4 regions of the Bacillus sp. FSL R7-0646 genome follow, and region 4 is predicted to be linked to each of the others. Evidence: riboswitches for the same ligand, from Rfam matches in the RefSeq annotation. Region 4 holds a riboswitch; each other region holds the start of a gene.

Region 1 (4,471 bases), 1.8 Mb from region 4:
AAAGGATCGACTCCACAGCTCCAAGACTGACGGCGAAGACAGGGAGAGAGACATTTTCCACAACCTGTTTGACGGCTTCCGCATCCTCAAGTTCAAAAGAAAGGACCGCACCTGCGCCGTTCGCCTGGTGTTTGTGGATCGATGCACCCGGATGCGAAGACAGCCCTGGATAATACACTTGTTTGACGGCCGGATGTTTTTCGAAAAATTCGGCGAGCTGCTGAGCCGTCCTGCTTGCTTTTTCAAGCCGCACTTGGAGCGTCTTCAGCCCTCTCAGCACAAGCCAGCAGTCTTGGACGCCGAGAACAGCGCCGAACGAATTTTGCAGCTTATAGAGTTCTTCTCCGAGCTTTTTGTCTTTCACGACGGCAAGGCCTGATAATACGTCGCTGTGTCCGCTTAAAAACTTCGTCGCGCTGTGAAGCACAATATCGACGCCGAGCTCGAGCGGCCGCTGCAGCGCCGGGGTCATAAACGTGTTGTCAAGAAACGTCAGACAGCCGTGCGCCTTGGCAAGCTTGACGACGCCTCTGATATCCGTAATGCCGAGCGTCGGATTTGACGGTGTTTCAAGGTAGATGACTTTTGTATTTTCCTTTATGTTTAAAGCAATTTCATTTAAATCCGTCATATCGACGAAAGTATGTTCAATCCCGAAGCGGCTCAGCACTTCCGTAATCATCCGGTAAGTGCCGCCGTACACATCTTTTGTGACAAGCACGTGATCGCCCTTTGACAAAAGCAGAAAGGCGGTGGAAATCGCGGCCATTCCGGATGAAAAAGCAAATCCCCTCGTCCCTCCCTCAAGCTCGGCTATCGTGTCTTCAAGCGACGTTCTTGTCGGTGTGCCTGACCGGCTGTAGTCATATTCGCCGAATTTGTCAAAAGAATCTTGATGAAAGGTTGATGCGTGCTGGATCGGCACGCTGACGGCTCCGGTTGCTCCGTCCGTTTTATTTTGGTTATGAACAAGCCTTGTTTCAAGCGTCCAGTTTTCATGACTCATGCGGAACCGCCTCCCCTTTTACTTTTTCCAGCGCAGCTTTTAGATCCTGCTTTAAATCGGAGACGTGTTCGATTCCGACTGAAAAGCGCAGAAGTCTGTTGCAGACGCCGTTTGCAATTCGGATGTCTTCCGGGATATCCATATGGGTCTGTGTCGCCGGATAGGTGATGAAGCTTTCGACTCCGCCGAGGCTTTCGGCGAAACAGATCGTCTTGAGATTTTTCAGCAACGGATTAACCCATTCTTCTTTTTGAACGCGGAATGACAGCATGCCGCCTTTTCCCGGATAAAGAACATCGGCAATTTCCTCCTGCTCTTCCAAAAAGGCCGCAAGTTCCCGCGCGTTTTCCTGATGCTGTCTCATCCTGAGAGCGAGCGTCTTCATCCCTCTCATTAAGAGCCATGAATCGAACGGCGATAAAACCGCGCCGATGGCGTTTTGGTGCTGGAACATTTCCTCAGACAGCTCTTCGCCTTTTGCAACGACAAGCCCCGCCAAAAGATCGTTATGACCGCCCAAATACTTCGTCGCGCTGTGAATGACAAGATCAGCGCCGAGCTCAATCGGCTTTTGCAGAACCGGTGTATAGAACGTATTGTCAACAATGAGCAGCAAGTCGTGCTCTTTAGCGATTTGCGCGATTTTTTGAATATCAGCTTCCTGCATGAGCGGATTTGTCGGCGTTTCTACAAACAGTGCCTTTGTATTGTTCGTGATTTTCGACTTGATACAGTCTTCGTCTGAAAAATCGTCGTAGAAAAAGCGAAGTCCGTATTTCTTCCATTCGTTTTCAAAAAGGCGGTACGTTCCCCCATATAAATCGGACGAAACGATGAGCTCATCCCCGCTTTGAAACAGAGCCATGATCGTCTGAATGGCAGCCATACCGGAACTGAACGCAAAGCCGCGCGTTCCCCCTTCGAGTTTCGCGATTGCATCTTCAACAAGCTGTCTTGTCGGATTTTTTGTGCGAATGTAATCAAACCCTGTGGATTCCCCGATCCCTTTGTGCCTGTACGCAGAAGAGAAATAAACGGGAGGATTGACAGTTCCCGTTATTTCATCACTGCGGTTGCCGATTTGCGCCAGCGTTGTTTGTACATGTTCAGTCATATGACACCATCCTTTTAAAAATAAAAAACCCCTTCTTCATAAGAAGAAGGGGGATTATGCGCTTCTTCTTATCTTCCAAGCATCTGCTTGCTGGATTTAGCACCTTGGTACACTGACATCGTCAGTGCAGACCGGTTGCTGAGGTTTCAAAGGGCCAGTCCCTCCACCTCTCGTGATAAGAATCTCTTCAATTTTCTGATTGTTCTTTACTTTAACCTAAGTCAAGACATTTTTCAAGGGTCATTTTTAAATCTTTCCTCATATTGAACATGGTATGATGAAACCAAACGACGGAACCGGAGGAATCAGATGCCAAAAACAGAGCGATTAATCGAATTGATGATGACCGTTCATACAAAACGAAAATTTACGGCCGGGGAGCTCGCAGCAGAATTCGGGGTTTCCTACCGCACGATTCTCCGCGATCTGGACGAGCTGAGCGCGCTCGGCGTCCCGATCTATTCTGAAACAGGCGCGAACGGAGGCTATTATTTGCTGAATGAACCTGTGCTTCCGCCGCTCTTTTTTACACAATCAGAGGCGGCGGCTATGTTTTTCGCGTATCAATCTCTGCAGTTTTTCGGATCGCTTCCCTTTGATGCGGAAACGCGGATGGTTTTAAAAAAGTTCTACCGCCACCTTCCCGTGGAAACACAGGAGCGGATTGATGCGATGAAAGACAGAATCGTGTTCTGGAATCCGCATCGTCCAAAAGCCGCCGAACATTTAGAAACGCTTCTTGATGCAGCCATCAATCAATCCGTTTTGACGGTCGTTTATGACGGAACAGACGATTGCGCGGAGAGATCCATCCAGCCCATCGGCTTGTTCAGCTGGAACGGCTTCTGGTACTGTCCGGCCTATTGCTTTAAAAGGCAGGCGTTCAGACTGTTCCGCGCCGACCGCATCCTTCGGGCGGAAAAAGCGGCCAGCCCGCTGGCCCGCCAGCTTCCCTATCCATCGGTTCTCAGCTGGATCAAACATTCGGAGAGCGAGTGCCCTGAACCGGTGCGGCTGCAAGCGGAACTGACACGCAGAGGAGCCAGGCGGGCTGCGGCTGATGTGGACTTATTCAAGATCCTCACCATGCGGGATGACGGAACGGGGGCGATCGATGCAAACCTCCCCAGACCAGAACTTGAGTATTTCGGGGAACTTTTGTGGAACCTCGGCACTGAGGCAACTGTCAAAGAACCCGCAGAAATCAAGCTTCAGCTGAAACGGAAGGCTGCTGACATTTTAGCAAGGTACGACTGACTTTTTTTAAGAATCGTGACAAAGCCTGTCAGGATTAGGTGATACTTTTAGAATAAAGCAAAATGTAAAGGATGAAGCAAATGAAGCAAGTTCAAGCCCTGCGGAGCGATTTGTTCCACGAGATGGAGACGGGCATCCGCTCCACGTGTCATCTTCTGAAAAAAGTGAAGGAATCTGACTGGTCTTACCGGCCCGCCGACCGCATGCGAAGCCTGAAAGAACTGGCAAGCCATCTGACGGCCATCCCAGAAGCCGACATGGCTATCATGCAGGAAAAGGAAGAGGCCGCCATCTCCCGAATTGAAAAGAAGTATAGTGCATTGCAGTCGGCTGACCAAATGGCTGAAGCTATGCAGAAAGGATTCGCCGCTTTTCAAACGTATATGACTTCCCTCTCCGACGAGGAATTTTTGACGAAAAAAACAAAGCCGTTTTACCTTGATGAAGGGATGACCCAAAGCCGCTGGCTGACGGAAACGCTCACCCACGTCTTCCATCACAGGGCCCAGCTGTTTAATTATTTAAAACAGCTCGGCTATGACGTCAACATGTTCGATCTGTATCTTTAAAAGGTGTTCATATGAAGCTGCCTCTGACAAAAAAAGAACGGTCAAACTTAAGGACAGCCAAGGTAAAAATAAAAAACACGGCATATATGGATCTGTCCGTCCTTGCACATACGCTCGGTTCGTCTTTGGAGCGCGCCGCATACATCAAGGCGCTCGCCCAGTTTCAAACCGCTCCTTCCATCGGGCCGAAAATGGCGCAGTGCGCCGTTGACCTGGGCTACTATTCCCTTGGCGACATCAAGCATGAATCAGGTGCGGATTTGATCATCCGCCTCGAAAAACTGAAAGGCTACTGGGAAGATCCTTGTGCAGAAGATGCGCTGCGATGCATCGTCCATTACGCCAACGATCCCGAAAGCGCTAAAAGCTGGTGGGATTTCACAGAGGAAAGAAAAATGTACCGCGAACGCTGCGGATACCCTCCGGATAGACCGTCAACGCCCTGGTACGAAAAAAAACGGACATAAAAAATCACGGCTGCCGAACAGTTCGGCAGCCCTTTTCGCTTCTTTCACAAGAGAATTT
Region 2 (4,471 bases), 950 kb from region 4:
GAAACGATTCCCGTCATCGGCTCTGATAACTATGACGGAGGAAGAAAAGCGACAGAACTGTTAATTGCAAAAGGCTGCCGGCACATCATCCATATCAACGGACCAATTGAGCTGAAAACACCGGCAAATCTTAGAAGAAAAGCATATGAAGATGTGATGCGACAACACGGGAGACAGCCGATTACATATGAAGTTCCCTTTCATCAAAATTACCGGGAAATCATTTCAAAACTGTTTGATGAACAGCCTGCAGCTGACGGCATTTTTGCCAGTGATGACCTCATGGCCGCTACAGTCATCACCGAAGCAAAAAAACGCAGAAAAGACATTCCCGGGCAATTAAAGGTGATCGGCTACGACGGAACGGAAGCGGTTCAGTCCATTCTCCCGGAATTGACAACCATCCAGCAGCCGATCGAACTCATTTCCAAGACGGCCATTGAGATTTTGTCCAAAGCCATTGAAGGCGAATTCGATGATTTGCCGCTGGAAACCTATTTGCCCGTACAGCTTTTAGAAGGAGAGACGACTTAAAATAACGGGACAAAAAAAGGAGACATTGACGTCTCCTTTCTCCATACATATCCTGATCTATCCAATTATAAAAAAGATAAAATTTACATTGCTCACCTAAAATTTAACTTATATTTCTAGACAAACTCACCTCCCCATGATAAATTTAAAGACAAGTTTTCGAAAAATTCTAATTTTGGCGTGGAGGTGCCTTTAATTGAACGTAAGCCACTTTTTTCCTGAAACCTTTGTTTCTCTTGTAAAAGACATGTTAACCAAAACCGATGGTTCAACAACCAAAGCGATTGAAACGCTGATCGGCGGCAAAGCCGAAATCGAAGTTTTTCAGCAAAATAATATTGATTATGACAAGCTTTCACCTGAGGAAGCAAGGCTGTTTCAACGCGATGATGACATCTTGTTTAGAACCTCGTCTTTGAAAACAGGCGATGATTATTTATCTTATAATTATGTCTATGTCAAAACAAACTTACTGCCGCCCGCCATCAAACAAGATTTGCAGGAAGAAAGGCTTCCCATCGGGAAAATCATTGCAGAACTGGAGTCAAGGCGTGAAATTTTCAGCACGGGCGACTGCCTGGGAAAACATTTCACACAACTTGTACCTGTTTCAGCAGACCGGACATATGCTTTTAAAAAATACCAGATCATCAGCGGCCGACAGTGCATGTTCTATGTCTGCGAACTGTTTGATTTAGAAAAAATCTGCAAACTGACTGCGGGCTGAATCATGCCCGTCAGCTGCCGCTTTATGAAAGAGCTTCCAAAACCTCCTCCTTCCTTCTTCCCTCATAATAAAAACCCCTGAGAAACAGGGGCTGTTATTTATTGATACACCGTTTTCGGAACTGCAACGACCGGATTTCCGGCGGCATAAGGGGCGACATCGTATTGTTGGAAGACGATCGCAATGCCGTCGTTAGTGTAATAGAAGGCCGTGTTTTTACCGAGGACGATGTCTTTCTTCTTCACATCCGGAAAGAAAATGTCGCTGTGTTTTTGAATATAGTTGTAAATGTATGTTTTTGTCTTATCCATTTTCGATTTTGTATTTAGGATGTCGGATAAATACACCCGTTTTTTAGAGACAAGGTCATAGTTGAAAGAGCGGACTGCCGTATTTCCGTGCGCTCCGCCGGAATAGACGTAATTGCTTGTCAGGATGCTCAGCTTTTGGCCGGTCCGGTATTTCACTTCAAAGGACGTTTGATAATCCGTTTGGTATCCGTGCTGTTGGCCGTCTTTCTTGTTTTTTACATAATCTTTGTAGGACTGCTCAATATAATGTTTAAAATCTTTGTTGATCTTGTTTTGGAGAGATTTGGGGCTTACATTTGAAACTTGCGGGTATTTCAAAGCCTTAATGTTTTTGTACGTATGGCTCGTGACCGTCGGTTTTTTTTCGTTTGCCGCGTGTGCAGAAGGAAGTGCGGCCGCACTGTACAGCGCAAAAAACAATACCCCTGTCATCAACATTCCGAACGCTTTAAACACTGTTTTTTTGTTCATAAAAACCCTCCTTAATCTGTCATTTTTTATAATACCCATTTTGAAATCAGGTACACATTATAGACCGGTGAACTCAATAAAAAGTTTCTGTTTTTGGAAATAAAAATTGAAAAAAATTCTAATTTATTCTGTTTGTTCAGCATCTTGTTGACTGTTTGAACGGCTGTCCTGACGAAAAATTCACACATTGATTCGATACGCCCTCCAGTTTAACCGCAGAAGAAGAAAATGAAAAAAACGAAGAGTTTTTTTAAACCCATTGACATTTTTATAAAAAGTATTAATATTAAAACTATTAAAAAATCGCATAAAAAGGTTTTCCTTATCAAGAGTGGTGGAGGGACTGGCCCTGTGAAACCCGGCAACCGCTGTCTATGACAGAATGGTGCTAAATCCTTAAGAGCATGTTCGTGCTCTTGAAGATAAGGAGGAGATTGAATATATCAAGCTCTTCCTTATCGGGAAGAGCTTTTTTATGTCTATAAAGAAAGAGGGATGAAGCATGACACAATCAACCGATGTACTGAAGCAAACGCCTGGAAGAAAAATCGGACCGTACAGAGCTGATCAGGTGGGCAGTCTTTTAAGGTCTGAGCCCGTAAAAAAAGCGCGCCTCCAAAAAGCGAACGGCGAAATTAGCGCTGAACAATTGCGCGAAGTCGAAAACGAAGAGATCAAGCGCATTGTCGAAAAGCAAAAAGAAATCGGTCTTAAAGCCGTGACAGACGGGGAATTCCGCAGGTCATGGTGGCATTTCGATTTTCTTGAAGGACTTGACGGCGTAGAAGGATATACAGCGGACAAGGGCATTCAATTTCATAATGTTGAAACGAAGCCGCGCGGCATCAAAGTAACAAGCAAAGTCGACTTTACAAACCATCCGATGCTGGAAGATTATAAATTTCTTCATGATATTGCGGGCACACATACGCCGAAAATGACGATTCCGAGCCCGAATATGCTGTTTTTCAGAGGAAAGCTTGGAGAAAGCCCGTATGAGGATCTTGATGAATTTCATCACGATGTAGCTCAGGCTTACAAAAAAGCGATCCGCGCATTTTACGATGCCGGCTGCCGCTATTTGCAGCTGGATGACACGGCCTGGTCCGTATTTTTCTCAGACAAAGGACATGAGCAGATCAAAGCTTTCGGCCGCCAGCCTGATGAACTGCGCCAGTCTTTCGCCAACACGATTAATGAAGCAGTTGAAGGGCGCCCGGACGATTTGACGGTCACCATGCACATCTGCCGCGGCAACTTCCAGTCGACATGGGTGGCGGAAGGCGGCTACGATGCGGCTGCTGAAACGATTTTCGACGGACTCAATTTAGACGGACTTTTCCTTGAATTTGATGACGAGCGCTCCGGCGGCTTCGAACCGCTTCGCTACGTCCAACGGAAAGACTTGCAAATCGTCCTCGGTTTAATTACATCTAAATTCGGCGAGCTTGAAAACCCGGATGATATTAAGCGGCGCATTGAAGAGGCGTCCCGATATGCCGATCTGAACCAGCTGTGCTTGAGCCCGCAGTGCGGCTTTGCTTCAACGGAAGAGGGCAACCTGCTTACCGAAGAACAGCAGTGGGAAAAACTGCGCCATGTCGTCGAGATCGCTGAAGACGTATGGAAATAACACCTCATATTTGAGACATGCCTCCTGACGGCATGTCTCTTTTTTTGCCCCTCTATACAATTTAAAATTCCTTCTTGATTTGTTCATAGTTTGATCATATTTGGCTTCTATAATGCTCTTTAGTGAGGTGATCGAACAATGATTAAGAAAAGGAAAATCGATATATTCCTGGTCTTCATTCTTGTATTATCTGCAGCATTAAACTTGTACGGCATCTGGAATAGTGACACAGACAACGCCTACTATACGGCGGCCGTTGAAAGTATGACCCAAAGCTTTCATAACTTCTTTTACGCATCATTTGATCCGGCAGGCTTTGTAACAGTTGATAAACCGCCTGTCGCACTCTGGATTCAGACACTTTTTGCACTTGTATTCGGCGTGCACGGCTGGAGCGTCGTTCTCCCTGAAGCCATTGCGGAAGTGATTTCCGTAGCACTCTTGTACTTTATTGTAAAACCTACTTTTGGCAAAACGGCGGCCAGAATTTCAGCTCTTATTATGGCGTGTACGCCGATTGCCGTTGCGGTCAGCCATACAAACAACGTCGACAGCATTCTCGTCCTTTGCTTGATGATTGCAACGTGGCTGTTGTTTAAAGCAGTCCGGAAAGGAAAAATCGGCTGGCTGCTCGGCGCATTCTGTATGATCGGTGTCGGTTTTAACGTCAAAATGCTGCAAGCTTACATGGTATTACCGGCATTCCTGCTGTTTTACATGATTGGAGCCAAAACGACGATTCGCAAAAAAGTTGTGTCTCTTATCACAGCCGTGATCGTTCTGGCAGGTGTTTCC
Region 3 (4,471 bases), 1.6 Mb from region 4:
ATGACTGTGGCCGGTCTTTTTGAATATATTCAGCTCGGCAATACGCGAAGCCGCTTCCCGGAGCCGCTCTTCGCTTGTCAAGAGGCCGACTCTCACATAGCCTTCCCCGTGTTTGCCGAAGCCGATGCCGGGCGCGGTGACGACATTCGCTTTTTCGAGAAGCAGATCGGAAAAAGCCTCAGATGTATAGCCGTCGGGAACAGGCATCCAGGCGAAAAAAGATCCTTGCGGAGCATCCGCATGCCAGCCGATATCGCGGACCGCGCGGATCCATGCATTCCGCCTTTTTTCGTAGCGCTCATTTTGCTCCTGGACACACGCTTGATCTGATAGGAGCGCGGCCGCCGCGGCGTCTTGGACTGCTTTAAAGAGGCTGACATACATATGGTCCTGGTAAAGGTTCAGCGCTTCGATCACAGAGGCGTTGCCGACTGCAAACCCGACCCGCCATCCAGCCATATTATACGTTTTGGAAAGCGTGTAAATTTCGATTCCTGCGTCTTTTGCTCCCGCCGTTTCGAGAAAGCTGACAGGCCTCTTGCCGTCGTAGCCGATCGCGCCGTAGGCAAAATCATGGACGACGCAAATTCCGTTCGACTTGGCAAACCGGACGGTCTCTTCGAAAAAAGCAGATGTGGCTTGGGCACCGGTCGGGTTGTTCGGATAATTTAAATACATGAGCTTCGCTTTTTCTTTCACTTCCTTGGGAATCCGGCTGTAGTCAGGCAGAAACTGATTGTCCGCTGTAAGCGGCATCGTTTCCATGTTCGCTCTTGCCAGTTCAACGCCCGACCAGTAGTCGGGATAGCCGGGATCGGGAACGAGCACTGTATCCCCCGGATTTAACAAACATTGCGGAAGTTCGACAAGACCGGCTTTTCCGCCGAACAATACAGCGACTTCGCGTTCAGGATCGAGCTCTACGCCGTATTCCCTTTGATAGAACGCGGCCGCCGCCTCCTTGAGTGAACGGCTGCCGCGAAAGGAAGAATACCGGTGGTTTTCAGGGTTGCGGACGGCTTGCGCCATTGTATCAACGATATGTTCCGGTGTCGGCTGATCCGGATTCCCCTGACCGAGATTGATGACATCATGGCCGGCGGCAATTTTTTCATTCACCTTTTTGACCAAGGAAGCGAAAAACTGCTCCGGCAGCTGCTTCAGTACATCTGAATGCTCAAATTTCATACGATTCACCCGCTTTTGAAAAATTCTTGAAATGATAGTCCATCATCATATATTGTTAAATGTAAAATGTAAAGAAAAAAATGAGGTGATCCAGAGTGAAGCTGACAATTTCATGCCTGCAATTCGATATCGCGTACGGCAATCCTTCTGAAAATTTCAAAAAAGCGGAGCAGCTGATCGAGCAGGAAAGCCGGAAGGCGGATATCCTTCTCCTTCCTGAGCTGTGGACGACGGGTTATGATTTAAAAAATCTCGGCTCCATCGCGGATGAAGAAGGCAGGCAAACGAAGAGATGGCTGCAGGAAACGGCAAAAGCAAACCGCATCCATATCGTATGCGGCTCAGTCGCAGTCAAGAAAAAAAGCGGTGTGTACAATATCATGTACATCGCAGACAAAAACGGACATTTGATCAAAGAATACAGCAAAGCTCACCTTTTTCAGCTGATGGACGAACACCTCTATTTGTCAGCGGGCTCAGGCGACGGGCGCTTCGAGCTTGAAGGGATGCCGGCTGCGGGGTTCATCTGCTACGACATCCGTTTCCCGGAATGGATCAGAAAACATACGAGCGAAGGTGCGGGCATCATCTTTGTATCGGCGGAGTGGCCGCTCGCCCGCCTCGATCACTGGCAAAGCCTTTTAAAAGCCAGAGCGATTGAAAATCAGTGCTTTGTCGCAGCCTGCAATCGTTCGGGAAAAGACCCGGCAAACGAATTTGCGGGCCACAGCACAGTCATTGATCCGCTCGGCCGCACCCTTGCTGAAGCAGGACGCGGAGAAGCGGTCATCAGGGCCGAAATCGACCTAAGGGACATTGAAAAAGCGCGGGGGCAAATTCCGGTTTTTGAGGACATTCGCAAAGATTTATATTAAAAAAATGTTGACAAGAAAACGGAGATGCTGGTAACATGTTCAGCAACTGACCGAACTGAAATTTCAAAATTTTATATTGATTTCTCTTATCGAGAGTTGGGTGAAGGACTGGCCTAATGATCCCAACAGCAACCGACCGTAATACCATTGTGAAATGGGGCGCGAATCTCTGCGCCGCTAGGGCACGGTGCTAATTCCATCAGACTTTGAATTCTGAGAGATAAGAGAGGCGTACGCGACAAATCAGCCTCTTTCTCTCGACGAGAAAGAGGTTTTTTTATTTGTTAACGACATTTTAGGGGGAATCACACATGACCGTAACAAAAACCGCAGCATACGAAACTTTGACTGAAAGCTCCGCGGCCGCGCTTGCCGTCCGTCTCGGGCTTTTTCCAAGCAAAAGCACCCTGACATGCCGAGAGATCGGGGACGGAAACCTGAATCTGGTCTTCCGCGTTTATGACAAAGAGCAGCAAAGAGGATTGGTCATCAAGCAGGCGGTGCCTTATGCAAAAGTCGTCGGCGAAAGCTGGCCGCTGACGCTTGACAGGGCAAGAATCGAAAGCAGTGCGCTGATCCGCCAGGCTGAGCACGTTCCGCACCTTGTTCCGAAAGTGTACTATTCTGACACCGAGCTTGCCGTCACCGTATTGGAAGACCTTTCTCACTTGGAAATCGCCAGAAACGGACTGATTGACGGGAAGGATTACCCGCATCTGTCGGAAGATATCGGAGAATTCCTTGGAAAAACGCATTTTTACTCATCAGAATATGCGCTTGACCCAACGGTTAAAGAGCGGCTTGTGAAGCAGTTTACGAATCCGGATCTGTGCGATATTACAGAAAGCCTTGTGTTCACAGACCCTTTCTTTGACCATGAGACGAACGATTTCGAAGAAGAGCTTCGCGATGAAGCAGAAGTTCTTTGGGGCAATGAAGCGCTAAAAATTGAAGCGGCAAAACTGAAGCAGCGCTTTTTATCAGCGGAGGAAACGCTGATCCACGGAGACCTGCATACAGGCAGCATTTTCGCCGGTGAAGATGGCGAAACGAAAATCATCGACCCTGAGTTTGCGTTTTTCGGCCCGATCGGGTTTGACATCGGACAGTTTATCGCCAACCTGCTGTTAAACGCGCTTTCTCGCGAAGAAAACAGGCGGGCTCCTTTATACCGCCATGTCGAGACCGTCTGGAATACGTTCAGCCGGACATTCAGCGAAGCATGGGAAAACGATGCTGTTGAGACTTGCAAACATGAGAATGGGCGCCTTGAGTCAGTCCTGAGACAGGCGTTTGAAGACGCAGCAGGCTTCGCCGGCTGCGAAATGATCCGCCGGACGATCGGCCTCGCCCATGTTGCGGACCTTGATACAATCGTTCCATTTTCCCGGAGAATCAGCCAAAAAAAGCTCGCCCTTAAAATAGGCGCAGCATTCATAGAAAAACGCAGCGGTTTCCGGACGCCAAAAGACATGATTGAAGCGTTTCGAAACGCGCTTAAGGAGTGAATGACATGCCGGAACAATTTGCGGTGCCCCGTTCTGTCGAATGGGAAGAAACATCGGTAAAAATCCTGAACCAGCAAAAGCTTCCCGAAAAGACGGAGTACCTGTATCTCACAACTAAAGAAGACATCTATGATGCGATCCAAACGCTAAAAGTGAGGGGAGCGCCTGCCATCGGCATAACAGCCGCCTTCGGACTCGCCCTTTGCGCACAAAGCATCGATACATCTGATGTTTCCGCTTTTCTGCGGGAGCTCCGCAAAATCAAAGATGAACTCAATCAGGCAAGGCCGACAGCCGTCAATTTATCCTGGGCCCTCAATCGACTGTTAAAAAGCGCAGAGGGCGCAAAATCGGTCAATGAGGCAAAAACAAACCTCGTCCACGAAGCGATTCAGATCCAGGTTGAAGACGAAGAAACATGCCGGCAGATCGGACAGAATGCTCTGCATTTGTTCAAATCGGGCGACAGCATCATGACCATCTGCAACGCCGGCTCGATCGCGACAAGCAGGTACGGAACGGCCCTTTCCCCGTTTTACCTTGCCAAAACAAAGGATCTCGACCTTCATATTTACGCCTGTGAAACAAGGCCTGTTCTTCAGGGGGCGCGCCTGACGGCGTGGGAGCTTATGCAGGGGGGGATTGACGTGACGCTGATTACAGACAGCATGGCTGCCCATACGATGAAGGAAAAGAACATTTCAGCCGTCATTGTCGGAGCGGACAGGATCGCAAGAAACGGAGATACAGCCAATAAAATCGGAACGTTCGGCTTGGCAATCCTCGCCAAAGCCTTTCAAATCCCGTTTTTTATCGCTGCTCCCCTGTCAACTTTTGATGTCTCGATTTCATGCGGCGACGACATTCCGATTGAAGAACGCGATCCGGATGAAGTCAGAC
Region 4 (4,471 bases):
GCATGATCCAAAACAGATGACTGCATGGCTTTTTCAGACCGGATGCGTTTAAATCCGAAAAACGCAATCATGAAGAAGACGGCGTACAGCATCGCATTCGCGAGAAAAACATACGTAAATGAAAAAGAAGCGACAATTCCGCCGAGCGCTGAGCCAACTGCCACACCTGCATTTTGGGCCACGTATACAGCGTTGAACGGCTTTCTGCCGCCTTCCGGCCAAACTGATCCGGCCATTGCATAGCATGCCGGAAAAACGATCCCTGATCCAAAACCGGCCAACGTTAAGAAAAGAATGTACTGGAACCAATCGTGAAAAAAGACGAGGCCAGAAAGGCTCGCAAACGTGATCACAATTCCAAGAACAACCGTTTTAAATCCGCCGATTTTATCGAATAGATATCCCCCGAACAGGTTGCCCAGCACATTTGCCCCTGAGTTCAGCATCAGCACAAATCCGGCCGCTGTCAGCGACTTTCCCAAATGCTGATGGATATAGATGGTATTCAGCGGCCATAAAAAAGATGCCCCCGTGACATTGATAAACATTCCGATGACCAAAAGCCATAATGTGCGCGGCATAGCGTTTCCTTCTTTCTCTTTATCATTCCCTCTAGATTCTATTCGTTTTGCCCATTTTTTTCAATTGACACGTTTTCGATTTTCAACATAAAAACCCCCTTTTTAAAGGGGGAATTTTTTTATGATTGCGTCATCCATTTCGGCTTTCCGAAACCGGCGAATTCCCGATCGATCGTCTCCTCGAAAGCTTTGGATTTTACCGCTTCTTTGAGATCTTTGGCGAATGGCTTGTCTTTGTTTTTTTCATCCACTACCACTTGGTTGCGGTAGCGGTCGGGCATGTTCTCAAGCGCTAGGGCGTCCTGCAGCTTCATATTGGCGGAGAGAGCGAAATTTCCCGGGACGGCCGCGATATCCAGGTCATCGACAGCTCTTGGAAGATTGGCGGATTCAAGCTGTTTAAATGTCAGCTTTTTCGGATTTTCCGCAATGTCCTGCACAGAGGCTTTCAATGTGTCGACATCGCTTTTCAGCCGAATCAGCCCCTGATCCTGAAGGGTTAAAAATGCCCTGGCAGCATTGGCCGGATCGTTTGGAACAGCCACTTCCGCTCCGCTTTTGACATCGTTCAAGTCGTTATATTTGGCAGAATAGAGCCCCATCGGAGCAGTCGGCACAGAAATGAGAGCCGCAAGATTTTTATTGTTTTCTTGATTGTATGATTTCATAAAAACCTCATGCTGAAACAAATTCGCGTCGAGCTCGCCTTCACTTAACGCAGTATTCGGCTGTACATAATCGGTGAATTCGATCACCTCCACTTTGTAGCCTTTTTTCTCAAGCTCAGGTTGAATCGCTTTTTTGACCATATCGTAATACGGTCCTGCAGTGGCGCCTATTTTGATCGTTTTGCCGTCGCTTGCGGCATTGTTTCCGCACGCGGCCAGAAGCGCCAGGCTCAAGGCCAGTCCCAGCGCAGAAGTCCATTTTAATAACTTGTTCATGTTGATCTCCTCCTTCAAAATAAAAAAACTCTTTCAGCCGCCTGAAAGAGTTGTTCAACTTATCTTTCAGAATGCGCCTGACATTCTGCTGGATTTAGCACCTTGCACTGCTGCAGGTTGCTGAGATTTCACCGGGCCAGTCCCTCCATCTCTCTTTATAAGCTGCATATTCGGTTTTTAAATGATTTCTTTATTTTACGTTTGAATATTTAGATTTGCAAGAAGTTTTTTCGGTATAAACATTTTTTTCTTTTTAAGCTAAAATATAGTTATCAATTAAGAAAGGAGACGAATCATGGAATCTATCATGCTGATCGGGTTTTTATCCTTCCTTTTTTCCATCTGCTATCTTGTATTTCATTTAATCAGAAGGATTTTTTCTCCAGGCAAAAGGTTTTCCAGGAAACTCTTTTATCCTTGTTTTGCCGGCGGACTTCTCCTCCTGATCATCTCTGCACCTTATTACGATGAGGAAACATATGCCGCCGATGAGAAAAAAACGGAGGATCTGACAACCGAGCTTCAGGAACTGAAAACTGAACACAGCGCTTTGCAAAAGGAGCAAACCGCATTAAAGCAGCAGGTCAAACAGGCAAACAAAAAACTGAAGGCAGTCAAAGCGGAGAATGACACATTAAAAAAAGAAAACGAAAAACTGACAAAAGAAAAAGATTCGCTTACGAAAAAAACAAAATCGCTGACAGAAAAACTGGCCAAGGCTGAAGAAAAAAGCGGCAGTGCCGAAACCTCTGTAAAAGAAAAGAGCGCCGCCGCTCAGGCCGAAGCGTCACACAGCACGCCCGCCGCCAAGAAAAGCAGCGCTGAAAGCAAACAGGAGTGCAAAATCAAAGGAAGCGTCAACCATATTTATCATACACCGGGCAGTACATATTATGACCGCACGAAAAACGTCGCTCGCTGGTTCTGCACAGAACAGGAGGCGCGTGATGCGGGGTACAGACCGCCAAAACGTTAAAAAGCCGGCATACCGCCGGCTTTTTTCCTAAAGCTCTCTTCTTAATGCTGTCAGCACGTTCGTTCTTGTCGCTTTAATGGCCGGATTCAGGCCGGAAAGAATGGCGACACCCGCACTGATCAATGTCGCGATGAGGACAAGACTGACCGGAATATGCGAGAAGGTGATACTGAGCTCTGCCGCACTCGCTTCTCCTTCTGAAACCGATGATAAAATGACAGGTATAATCTTGTTCACTAAAAAGCTGACACCGTATGAAATGATAATACCTAAAACAGATCCTAAGATGCCGATATAGGCGCTTTCCAGCAGGAACATTTTTCGGATCACATTCGGGCTTGCACCGATCGCTTTCATAATGCCGATTTCCTGCGTCCGCTCTGTAACCGCCATTGTCATCGTGTTGAAAATCCCGATCGCTGAAATCAAGACGGCAATGACTCCGACAAAGATCAGACCGATTTTAAAAGCCATGAAAAAAAGATTGATGCTATCGAGCTTTTTCGTTATTGAATCGACGTAGTAGCCTTCATCCTCCAAATCTGTTGTCAGCTGTCCGACATGTTCAAAGTTATCCGCGTAAACCGAAAGCGTTTTTTCGATCATGCCGCTGTCTTTTTCCGACTTCAGAAAGCCGGTGATGTCTTTTTGCATGCCGTTGCTGACATAGACTGTTGAATCGCTCGCCCATTCATACGAAGGTTTTTTTGTCACTCCGACAACTTTCAGATCATATGTTTTCGCTTCCCCTTCTTCTCCTGTTTTTTCATCCATTTTTGAGATCTTTAATTCAATCGTTTTGCCGAGAATATCTTCTTCGTATCCTTTCGGCTCTTTTGCTTCCTCAGCATTATTTTCCATCTGCTTTTCATAATCTGCGGCTTCCTTTTTCGTCCAGAGGTTCTTCCCGAAATGGTAGCCGACGACAATTTCATTCGGTGTTTTCGCTACGCGGCCGCGATCGAGTTTGATATTGGCTTTTTGCTCAGCGGCCATGTCGGTAATTGTAATATTCGACATTTGATTATTGGTCCTGTTGCCCAATTTTGCTTCAGCAGGTGCGAACACGTTTGTGCGCTCGATAATCGCGGACACATCTTTGCGGTTTTCAAATTCTTTCAGGTCTTTCTTTTGAACCTTTTGATCGCTTTGCCCTTCTTTTCCGACAACATTTATCTCGGTTACGATCTGCTCTTTCATCAGCTGTTCAGTCATTGATTTTTGCAGTCCGAATCCGACCGATGCGAGCACGATTAAAAACGCGCAGGCCACCGTTGTTGCGAGAATGGTCATGAATACACGCAGGCGGTTTTTCCTCATATTTCTTCTAATGAACTTCAACTGGTCCTTAAACTTCAACAGTCTCTTCCCCTTTCTCTAACACGCCGTCAGATAAATGAAATTTCGTATTGGCGATCGATGCCACCTCGTCATCGTGCGTGATGATGACAAATGTAATGCCGCGTTCCCTGTTCAGCTGCCGAATGAATTCAAGGATTTCCTGCTCTGTTTCGGAATCCAGGCTTCCGGTCGGCTCGTCGGCTAAAATGATTGAAGGATTCAAAATCAAAGCGCGGGCGATGCTGACGCGCTGCTGCTGTCCGCCTGAAAGCTCATTCGGATAGTGGCCGGCGTGGTTTTCAAGGCCGACGCGGTGGAGCATCTCGTTGACGCGCTGCTTCCGCTCCGACGGATGAACACCTTTTAAAGTCAGGGGAAGTTCGATATTTTCGAAAGTCGTCAAGCTCGGAATCAGCTGAAAACTTTGAAAGATGAAGCCGAAATGTTCAAGCCTGAATGCGGCCCATTCTTTCTCGCTGTACTTCGTGACATCCGTGCCGTCAATCATGATCTTCCCTTTTGTCGGGGCGATGTAGCCGGAAATCAAGTTCAGCAGTGTCGACTTTCCGGAGCCGCTCCGTCCGACAATACAGGCGATTTCTCCTTTTTCAACGGTAAGCGAGACGTCC

What was found. A riboswitch is a leader RNA that binds a small molecule or an ion and turns the genes downstream of it on or off. The one in region 4 is predicted to bind S-adenosylmethionine.
Region 1: linked by a shared signal. The riboswitch ahead of MKY62_RS06490 (methionine biosynthesis PLP-dependent protein) and the one ahead of MKY62_RS15835 (MetQ/NlpA family ABC transporter substrate-binding protein) in region 4 are both predicted to bind S-adenosylmethionine.
Region 2: linked by a shared signal. The riboswitch ahead of MKY62_RS20795 (5-methyltetrahydropteroyltriglutamate--homocysteine S-methyltransferase) and the one ahead of MKY62_RS15835 (MetQ/NlpA family ABC transporter substrate-binding protein) in region 4 are both predicted to bind S-adenosylmethionine.
Region 3: linked by a shared signal. The riboswitch ahead of mtnK (S-methyl-5-thioribose kinase) and the one ahead of MKY62_RS15835 (MetQ/NlpA family ABC transporter substrate-binding protein) in region 4 are both predicted to bind S-adenosylmethionine.

The regions. Positions count from the first base shown of each region.
Region 1 is NZ_CP150217.1:1,291,422-1,295,892, reverse strand. Features, by position in the region: gene metC (cystathionine beta-lyase) at 1-1,006, opposite strand, end outside; gene MKY62_RS06490 (methionine biosynthesis PLP-dependent protein) at 996-2,120, opposite strand; SAM riboswitch class I at 2,186-2,302, opposite strand; gene MKY62_RS06485 (YafY family protein) at 2,430-3,377, shown strand; gene MKY62_RS06480 (DinB family protein) at 3,458-3,946, shown strand; gene MKY62_RS06475 (helix-hairpin-helix domain-containing protein) at 3,958-4,413, shown strand.
Region 2 is NZ_CP150217.1:4,007,559-4,012,029, forward strand. Features, by position in the region: gene MKY62_RS20780 (LacI family DNA-binding transcriptional regulator) at 1-534, shown strand, start outside; gene MKY62_RS20785 (chorismate pyruvate-lyase family protein) at 731-1,261, shown strand; gene MKY62_RS20790 (DUF3298 and DUF4163 domain-containing protein) at 1,360-2,043, opposite strand; SAM riboswitch class I at 2,363-2,472, shown strand; gene MKY62_RS20795 (5-methyltetrahydropteroyltriglutamate--homocysteine S-methyltransferase) at 2,546-3,676, shown strand; gene MKY62_RS20800 (glycosyltransferase family 39 protein) at 3,815-4,471, shown strand, end outside.
Region 3 is NZ_CP150217.1:1,497,835-1,502,305, reverse strand. Features, by position in the region: gene MKY62_RS07690 (pyridoxal phosphate-dependent aminotransferase) at 1-1,188, opposite strand, end outside; gene MKY62_RS07685 (carbon-nitrogen family hydrolase) at 1,284-2,063, shown strand; SAM riboswitch class I at 2,147-2,290, shown strand; gene mtnK (S-methyl-5-thioribose kinase) at 2,375-3,571, shown strand; gene mtnA (S-methyl-5-thioribose-1-phosphate isomerase) at 3,577-4,471, shown strand, end outside.
Region 4 is NZ_CP150217.1:3,053,354-3,057,824, forward strand. Features, by position in the region: gene MKY62_RS15830 (MFS transporter) at 1-581, opposite strand, end outside; gene MKY62_RS15835 (MetQ/NlpA family ABC transporter substrate-binding protein) at 701-1,525, opposite strand; SAM riboswitch class I at 1,582-1,689, opposite strand; gene MKY62_RS15840 (hypothetical protein) at 1,821-2,501, shown strand; gene MKY62_RS15845 (ABC transporter permease) at 2,529-3,860, opposite strand; gene MKY62_RS15850 (ABC transporter ATP-binding protein) at 3,850-4,471, opposite strand, start outside.